Regions from separate parts of the Barnesiella sp. genome, predicted to be linked through region 1. Evidence: riboswitches for the same ligand, from Rfam matches in the RefSeq annotation. Region 1 holds a riboswitch; each other region holds the start of a gene.
What was found. Region 1 has a riboswitch for cobalamin ahead of QVD32_RS07450 (anaerobic ribonucleoside triphosphate reductase). Riboswitches for the same ligand answer to the same signal wherever they lie in the genome.

Region 1 (3,269 bases):
TAGAGCGTGTTCCATGCCTCTTGGTTATGAGCATGGCCTTCGCCGTAAATAGCACACATCGCATTGTGCCCGCCGATGAACCCGATACCCAATGTCCCGCTATCGATGACATCGCCCACCTCGTCGTTGGGTTGTAACTTACCACCACCTTTCCAAACGTCGTTGCCCATCATAAACGGGAACTGACGGGCAAGCGCTTTGCGCTGGTATTCATAACGCTCGTAGAGTTGCTCGGCAATCATCGATGCCACACTGCGCACTTTCTCCAAAAATAGAATACGGGCTTCCCGACGAATAGCATGCTTGTCGCCGTCGGGATGCAACTCCTCAGCCTCCCGCCGGGCCTCTATTGCCAACCGGGGCATATTCATCGAAGTAAAGGAGAGATTGCCCCGTCCCCACGAACTTTTAATGCCGTGTAAATTCTCGAAGACCCTCGTACGGCATCCCATCGTCGCCACTTCGTAACGGAAACGGTCGGGATCATCGGCTTTCCAAAGGTCGTTTTTGTTGTATTCGGTATCTAAAAAGAGAAAGTTGGGGAAGAGCGAAGTAGAAGTCGTGCGACAGGCTTCGAGCAACAGGTCGAAATTAGGCGCCTTGAATTTGATTTTTCCCGCCATCGCTCCCTCGAAATCGGCCATCGCGGCATCGTAATCCTCATCGGTGTAAGAGACACCGTCTTTTACCTTAAATATCTGTATGGGGAATACCGGGACTTCACCGCTACCGAGTCCCTCGACAGTCGCCGAAAGCAACTCCCGCATGACCATACGGCCTTCGGCCGAAGTGTCCGTCCCATAATTTATCGAACTGAACACCACTTGATTACCTCCACGAGAGTGCATGGTATTGAGATTGTGAACCAACCCCTCCATAGCTTGATGCGTATCTTTACGAGTCATTTCGTAACTTTGTCGCCAAGCGGTATCGAGTTCGGCAACAGAAACGTTCACCCCTATCTCTTTCAAACGCTCGCCCAAAGCGGCTTTCTGTTCTTCGGTCATATCGATCGAAACAACTCCTTCCTGAAACAAATCTTTCAACGCCGGCATATCTTCCATTCCGTGCAAACGACAAATAAAGCCCACCCCGTTTTCGAGATGCTTGCGGAAACTCTTCAATACGCCCGGCGCCATAAAATGGTCGAAAGCCGGAATAGATTGCCCGCCGTGTTGCTCATTTTGGTTGGTCTGAAAAACGATGGTGGCCAACGTGGCATAACTCTGTATGGACTGCGGCGTACGCACCGTACCGTTCTTGGTATGGAATCCCCGGTTGAAGATGTCCTCCAAATCATATTGTACGCAAGTGGTCGTCTTGGTGGGATAGTAATCGAGGTCGTGAATGTGTATGTCGCCTTCCCGGTGTTCCCGTCCATAACGAACCCCGACCAAATATTTATAGGCATAATCTTTCGTGACCTCCGAGGCGAATGTCATCATTTGCCCTGCCGGTGTATGAGACGACATATTAGCATTGCTCAGGTTTACGTCGTTCTTCTCGACCGCCACGATACCGTCCATCACCTGCTTCATCGATGTGCGCTTTTCACGTTCTTTGGTACGCCACTCCCGATAAATGATAAATTTCTTCGCTACCGAGGGATTGCGCATCATCAATTTGCGCTCTACCAAATCCTGAATCTCTTCTACCGAGATATTCTCCCTATCGATGGCAGCGGCAACCTCGGCCGTAACTTGTTTAATAGAGGTCTCGTCGTCGTTCATACCGTCGGCACGATAAGCCTTAGCGATAGCCCGCTCGATTTTCTCAATCGAGAAGTTCTCTTTGGATCCATCACGTTTCGTAATGGTAATACATGCATAGTCCATGCTGATTGTTATTAAAGATTCGATACTGCGAACGCCTCCTCGAACGTTCATTTGCTTCTCTCCCACTTCGGCAGGTCTTCTGACTTTTCCCAATCCGAAAACGCCTTCCCGATATTCAGAAACAGATTCTTTATCAGTGGCCTGTGTCAACGGACTTTTGCAGGAATTACAGCAGCGGGACTGTCCGGGATTCTCACCCGATTCCCTTTTTATCGATTGTGCCTCACAGCGACAACCGAACCGAAATGCGAGTGTAAAGGTACATAAATTCTTTCCAAGAAAACAACAAATCTACACACAAAAGTTTCCTGTTTTGGAAAACTTTTAGGATTATTTTATCAAGAAAGTTTCCCAAAACGGGGAATTATTGCCCATCAATATAGCACTTTTATTTTTTCTGAAACTACTCGAAAAGATAGTATTTTCATAGAGCCTCTCAACTTTACTTTTCGGTTTTCTTACTATTACAAGCGAGGTCGATAATCAGTGAGAATATCGGCTCAGTAGGAAATCTAAGGGAATTGCCCTTTTGCACAAAAAAAAATGCCAAACCATAAAGTGAAAAGCCCGCCCTTCTCCCCCTGCGTTTTGCCATGTAAAATATAGGCAAAGTGGCACGTAGTGACAGAGGGAGTAATACTACAAAAATACTATATGCCATCTTTCCAACCCCCTCGCCTTAGAAACTATCGTTTCTTCGGTGTCTCCTATATGGCTAACATAGTACCCCGTAATGCTACGGGACACGGCAGGGGAGGGGAAATTGCAGCCCAATCCGTTCCCCTTGCTGCGTTTTTTCAACCCCTCCGTCCTTCGGACACCTCCCCTATATTTTGCTGTGCAAAACACAGAGGAGGAGTACACTTTGTATAGAAATTTAAACAAGAATCAACTTTTCACCGAAAAGTCCGAATTGTGTTTGTCAACAAAAGACTCATCGCTAAAATCCATATCTACCCCACGGATTTTCGGCTGAACCGTAAAAGGCGGTTCAGTAGATACTGTCGGAATCTAAGGATCGTTCATCGAAAACAAAAGGAGGAATACGTAGAAAACGCTATTCCTCCCTGTTATAAAGAGTACAATTGATTTTACAAAATGAGCATGGCGTCACCGTAAGCCCCGAAACGATAACCTTCTTTCAATGCCGATTCGTATGCCTCCAAAACGATGTCATAACCACCGAACGCAGCTACCATCATAAGCATAGTGGAAAGGGGCATGTGAAAGTTCGTCACTAAATTGGTTGCCACCGTAAAATCGTAAGGAGGGAAAATAAACTTATTAGTCCAACCGTCATACGTTTTCATGTGTCCCCCCGTACTTACTGCACTTTCTATCCCTCGCATCACCGATGTACCCACGGCACACACTTTACGACCTTCGTCCTTAGCATGGTTCACGAGTTCCACCAATTCGGGAGTCACTCTCATC
Region 2 (3,269 bases), on a different contig from region 1:
ATTTCTCACAATCGCTGAAAGCATAATTACCGATAGCGGTCAAACTATTTCCCAACGAAACGGTGGCCAAAGAAGCACACTTGTTAAAGGCATAGTTACCAAGAGTACTCACACCGTCGGGTAATACGACCGATTTCACAGCAGTCTCGGCAAAAGCATAATCGCCGATTGTTTTCAAAGAAGAAGATGAACGCTCCTGTGTACCCAAAGTCACTGTCGCCAAAGCACTGCAACCGTAAAAAGCATAATTGCCGAGCGTTTCGACCCCATTCGGTATCGCAATTTCAGTCAAAGCGGAACAGCCGTTAAAAGCGGCTTCGCCAATAGCCGAAACATTTCCTAACCCGACAGCATTCAAAGCAGAACAACCGGCAAATGTACGAGTACCCACCGAGGATACCGTAACCGGCAATTCCACCGATTGCAAAGCCGAACAGCCATAAAAAGCCGAATCGCCCAATAAAGTCAAAGAGTTCCCCAAAGCAGCCGAAGCCAACTTCGTACAACCCTTGAAAGCCAAAGCCCCTATCGATTCCATACCTGCCGGCATACTTACACCGGTCAAAGCGATACAATTCTCGAAGGCCGAGCGACCTATGCTCTCCAATCCTTCACCCAAAGAGAGGGTTGCCAAAAGAGGACAATCGCCGAAAACCTCATTACCGATCGAAACCGTTTGCGCAGGCAACTCCACAGATGTCAAACGGCTGCATCCGTAAAATGCCCCTTCGCCGATTGTTTTCAAAGTCGAAGGAAAAATAACCGAAGTCAATTTAGCACACCCCATAAAAGCCATATCGTCGATACCGACTACCGTGTAAGATTCTCCCTCTATCAGGATAGTTTGGGGGATCGTCAAAATCCCCGAAAAAGAGGCATACGAATCGTCATACACCACGAGGGCAGTTCCCGGTTCCTCTCCCGGGGCGGTTACTACCGATTTATCGCCGACAACGAGCGTAACCGTATCGGTAGAAATCGTATCAAGCATGTTGCTCACCACACAATAATAACGCCCGGCATCGGAAGTTTCCGCCGAAACGATCGAATAAGACGACGCTTCGGCATCTTGTATGGCTACTTCGTCTTTGTACCATTGGAAATACAAACTATCGCCTTTGAACTCAGGAGCAAAAGTTACCGATTCTCCCGGAGAAACCGTCAAATCTTCGGGTTGAACTTTCACAGAAGGAGCTGTCGGCCCGTTTTTAGGAGCCGGCGCAAGAGGTTTCCACGATTGAGGCGACATGTTTACCGAAAAATTCCAACCGTCCCAACAACCGTCAGTCAATTTACGGCCCGTAATTCCAGTCCCGGAGTATCCCCAGGGATCGCTATCGCTCGATTTCAGCCAATAAGACCAATACCCTTGATACCAGCCCGATTGCCAATAGTCCTCGGGATCGGTACAGGTCCAACCGTCATATCCATACGACGAAGAAAAGATTATCCCGTTCTCATCAGGGGAAAGTGTTACTCCGTCCTTAGTAATAGAAAAATCGCCACTCTTGTTAACATCGTACCCAAAACCCGATACAGTGCTACCATACGCCGTTCCTGTTTCGGTCATAATGAAAAAACGAGGGTCGGAAGCAGCGATTGCACGCGCCATCGTTTCGCCGGTAGCTTCACCGTCCCAACGAAATCCCCAAACCAACGCCGAGGTTTCACTCTCGGCATTCCATTGTACGACGAACGCAGCGCGATTGGCCCCTTCGCCAGACCAGTTTTCGATCATGTCCATCGTGAAAGTTCCATCGACAATCGCCCTCGGCGATACCATCTGCGGCTTTGCCGTAGGGTGCGGACGACCTTGCACAAGGACTTGTGCAGGTAATTGTAAAACCGCAAACAGCAATACCATCAAAGCATAAATCTTTCTCATCTTTGTTAAACTTTTAAGTATTAAATAAATAGTTCTTTCTCATTCAATACTTGCAAGATACACCACTTATATGCTTCCAAAACTTTCCCGAACTTCCCGGCGTTTTTTTGTCACAGCTCATACCTCGCAAGCTTTTCGGACAATACACACGGCAGGTCTTCTGACTTACTCCGGTAACCGATGCCTTCCCAATCGTCATAATCAGTGGCTTTCAGTATTCTCGGGACCTTTTTGTGGAGCTTACAGCAGCGGGACTGTTCGGGACTTACACCCGATTCCCTTTTAATCGGCGGACCTTTTTCAAGTAGCCGAACCTGTGTGCACTATATTTTTTTAGTTATTTTCCTCTCGTTTCTTTCTATTTTTTCATAGTCATTCTTCTATATGTAAATCGGTAACACCCATTACTTCGGTCGAACATTCGCCCAACCAACCGTTGAATTGGTTCACTCCCGTATAAATTTTTATGAAATCGACACCCGGTAAATCGACCGGATTACCTTCGCTATCCACCGCCCAATCGATTTTAAAATTGGACTTTTCGCTACTGTTGGGGTGATTATCCGCATAACCCCAATCGTATGCGTAAAGGACATAATAACTCCCGTTTCCACTCTCGTCGATAGCGTTATCGGCAAGCCTGCTCCCTTTGAAAGTTATCGAACTTTCCGAAATCCATTGTGGATAATACGGTTGCTTATGGAAAGTGAGTTGCGATATATATCCTGTATTTCCATAATTGTCGGTCCACCGGACATACGTAGAATCCGTGATATTCGGATTGGAACAAGTCACCGACTCCTTGTTTTCATCGGGTCGATAGTAGGTTATCTCATAATTCTTCAAAGTCTCTTTTTTATAATATTCGCTACCGGCCAACTCGTACCATTCATCATCGGGAACGCCATTCCCGTTCGTATCGACCGAGACCATCACTATCCCGGGTTCGCTACTACCTCCCAACGGGGCATCGGGACGAGGATTGTCATTGGCATAAAATGCGTTACCCAATATTTTGAAATCGTATTCTCCCGGCCGATTGACAATCGTATGGTCGAAACCGACGACAATATATCCGCCGTAGCCTCCCAACGTGACCATCGTACGGGCGTCGTATGCCAAACAATCTTCGACTTTCTGCCGCATAGATTCTTCGGTATCTCCCTCGGTATATCTCGGAAGCTCATTGACAAACTGTCCCGGTGCAGGGCGATATTCATAAACCTTAGTTATGTAAGGGCTATAAGCTACCTCTTCTTTGCGAACGACAATACGCATAAGATGGGTTATGGGATTAGCCGCATCATAAATCTGGAATCGCAACCGATACGTTCCCGTTTCACTTGCTACAAACGTATAATCGCGTGTCGTCGCCACAATCGAA
Region 3 (3,269 bases), on a different contig from region 1:
GTTACGAAATAGGAGTCGATATGCTCGCCGCCGGATTTGATTTCTATGCAGGAGATAAATTTACACAACCGTCACCAGAAGGAAAAAAATCTCTATACGATATGATTCCAAAAGCCAACTATACATTGGCTCTCGGCATACAAGAATACAATCGCCAATCCCAGGTAGCCTCCAAAATGATTTTATTTCCCCAAAAAGACTTCCCTTACGCCATAGACCGTAAACCGGGAGATATTTGTTTAGCCGATCTCACCCGATGTGCAATAGACTTTCTGCAACAAAAAGGAAATGGTTTCTTTTTAATGATAGAGGGCTCCAAAATAGATTGGGCAGGACACTCCCGTGACGGAGCTACCAATTTCAGAGAAATAAAAGATTTGGAAGAATCGGTAAAATTGGCTTATGATTTTTATAGAAAGTATCCCGATGAAACCCTCATTATCGTTACAGCCGACCATGAAACCGGAGGCGTAGTATTAGGCAACGGAAATTACTCACTCAACCTGCAAGCACTCCAATATCAAACGATGAGTGGAATAGCGTTTACAAAAGAAATAGAAAATCTGCGTAAACAAAACACCGAAATTTCATGGGAAACCATACAAAAGGCCCTATCCCATGCCTTTGGCTTTTGGAGCAAGCTCGACTTATCCCCCGAACAAGAAGCACATCTTAAAAAAATTTACGAAGAAACTATACACAACCAACAAGGGGACTTAATAAAATCTCTATATGAAAACAATGAACCGATAGCCGAAGCCGCCAAAACGATTCTCAACGAAATAGCCGAAATCACATGGTCTTGCAGTTCTCACACAGCTGGTTATGTCCCGCTCTATGCGATCGGTTTAGGAGCAGAAAACTTTCAAGGGAAACTCGACAATACCGATGTACCCTTGCTAATAGCCCGAATTGCCGGCTACGAATAATACAAAGACTAAGAAAAGAAAGCCTATCTATATATAAGATTTTTTAGAAAAAACATTGTAAAATAAAATAAAGGAAATAACTTTGTCCCTTGTAATCGGTTTGCTTTTATCGCGTTCGATAAAGCAATGAAAAGGGAATCGGGTGTAAATCCCGGACAGACCCGCTGCTGTGTAGTTCGATAGATTTTAGACAAACAACTACAATGCCACTAATCCAATGAGATTGGGAAGGCGTCTAAAATAGAACAAGTCAGAAGACCTGCCGGTTACATAATAAAATTTATCTCTTCGCGGATTAGGAGATAAAACGAATACTTTTCCGATAGAAATTTTTTGCGAAAGCAAAAAAATACACCATGTTATAGAAACACGCTTTTCTATAACGTAGTTTATATATATGTAAAATGATGCAGTTATGAGAAGAATGATTCCTTACAGTGTGGATATAACTGGGAATTTTGTTTATTCACCGCAATTAATCGAAGCACGCAAACAAGTTCAAGAAGAACTTCTAAATGTAGCACAATTACTGGAAATCGAAAATAAAGAAATCCAACACATTGTCGACACATGCAAACAGATAGGTTTAAAATGCGTTACCGATGGGGATTATAGATCAAACGGATATACGGATTTTTTTCATCATCTTCAAAACATTTCCAAGCACGAAACAGAACCAAACGATACGTCAGAAGAAAATGATAAATCCGTTATATGCGGGAAAATAGACTTCGACAATCATTTTTTATCGACACCACCTGTCACAGAGCACTTTACCTATTTGACAGGAATTATTGGAGGCGACATGTATGCAAAAGCTCTACTACCGTCCCCAATGACTTTATTAGCTGAATTAATCCGTCCTGAGAACCGTCTTAATACAGGAAGATATTATCCCGACATCGAAGTGCTCTCCCATGATATTGCACAGACCTACCAAAAAGTAATTAGAGAATTTTACAATATGGGATGCCGATTCCTACAATTCAGCGACTATACTTGGAACTTAACAGGAGGCTGCGATATTCAACAAATATCCGAAGCAAATAATACCGACCTCGCATCTCTGTCTACCGTGCTTGCTCGTTTGACCGAACTCTGCTTAAACGACAAGCCCGACGATATGTGCATATCCTTACAATTCGACGAGAAATGGTGGAATACCCGAGATCGAGAAAAAATAGCAGAAATACTACTCTCTACGCAAGCGAATGCCATAGCTTTCGACTTCGGTAATAGGGAAAATGAAAATATAGACTTTTCTATCTTGAAACATTGTCAAAGCAAAGACGTTATATTAGGGCTTGTATCGACTTCAAGTAGCCAACCGATATCTACCAGCACTATCACTCATCATATCGAAAATGCTGCACGCCTTCTACCATTGGAGTCTCTTCATCTCAGTTGTCAAGGCAATTTCAGGAATTTATCGGGAAACAGTTCGATTTCAGAACAAGAAATGTGGAACAAAATAGCGACAATGAAAAATATTGCAAAAACCGTTTGGGGAGAATAAAACGGGCTTCCCGGTTTTTCTACCTTTATATATGCAAAAAGTCTACCCCCACGAATTTGCGATTGAATCGAAAATAGAGTATGGTTCGACATGAAAAACAAATATATTTGTTTTATCCTGCTCTTATCTTTCACTATCTTTGCACAGTATGCGAAAATAGGATGCGGTTCTGCATAGTCAAGTCGGAAATGCAATTTCCGCTTGCCTTTGCACTCACCTTTCACTATCTTTGCACGTCGAAAAACCAGTCAATACAACAAAGGTGAACAGTATACACGAAGAACTTAAAGCCGTATCGCAGTTCCTTTCGGAATATGCTACATGTCTCATGGCTTCGGGAGTACATACGTCGAGAATTGTACGCAATACAGCCCGTATAGCCGAATCTTTCGGTTTTGAAGCACACATGACCTTATTTCACAAAACAATCATAATGACTTTGCGGAATAAGGAAAATACCCATGTATACAGTATGGTAAACACAGCAAAAGCCGGCGCTATAAACTTCGAAATCAATTCCGATTTGAGCGCTCTCAGTTGGGAAGCCTATGATAACCATCTCCCTCTCGACCAGCTATGGGAAAAATATCATGCCATTACAAGCAAACCTCGATTAAATGCATGGCTGGTATGGGTATTAGTGGGATTCGCTAATGCATCTTTCTGCCGGTTATTCAGTGGAGACTGGATCGCCGTTGCAGCGGTTTTTGTTGCGACTCTTGTCGGATTTCGTCTCAAACAAGTATTAGGGAAACATCATATCAATCACTACTTTATATTTACAATATCGGCGTTTGTCGCTTCTTTAATAGCCTCGGTAACTA

Region 2: it holds a riboswitch for cobalamin, as region 1 does, so the genes downstream of both, QVD32_RS10065 (leucine-rich repeat protein) here and QVD32_RS07450 (anaerobic ribonucleoside triphosphate reductase) in region 1, are expected to answer to the same signal.
Region 3: it holds a riboswitch for cobalamin, as region 1 does, so the genes downstream of both, QVD32_RS00900 (uroporphyrinogen decarboxylase/cobalamine-independent methonine synthase family protein) here and QVD32_RS07450 (anaerobic ribonucleoside triphosphate reductase) in region 1, are expected to answer to the same signal.

The regions. Positions count from the first base shown of each region.
Region 1 covers NZ_JAIJHU010000029.1:34,046-37,314, reverse strand. Annotated here, with positions in the region: gene QVD32_RS07450 (anaerobic ribonucleoside triphosphate reductase) at 1-1,835, opposite strand, end outside; cobalamin riboswitch at 1,888-2,095, opposite strand; gene queA (tRNA preQ1(34) S-adenosylmethionine ribosyltransferase-isomerase QueA) at 2,927-3,269, opposite strand, start outside.
Region 2 covers NZ_JAIJHU010000048.1:18,106-21,374, forward strand. Annotated here, with positions in the region: gene QVD32_RS10065 (leucine-rich repeat protein) at 1-1,885, opposite strand, end outside; cobalamin riboswitch at 2,019-2,219, opposite strand; gene QVD32_RS10070 (cell surface protein) at 2,258-3,269, opposite strand, start outside.
Region 3 covers NZ_JAIJHU010000002.1:72,233-75,501, reverse strand. Annotated here, with positions in the region: gene QVD32_RS00905 (alkaline phosphatase) at 1-929, shown strand, start outside; cobalamin riboswitch at 1,009-1,210, shown strand; gene QVD32_RS00900 (uroporphyrinogen decarboxylase/cobalamine-independent methonine synthase family protein) at 1,345-2,445, shown strand; gene QVD32_RS00895 (threonine/serine exporter family protein) at 2,708-3,269, shown strand, end outside.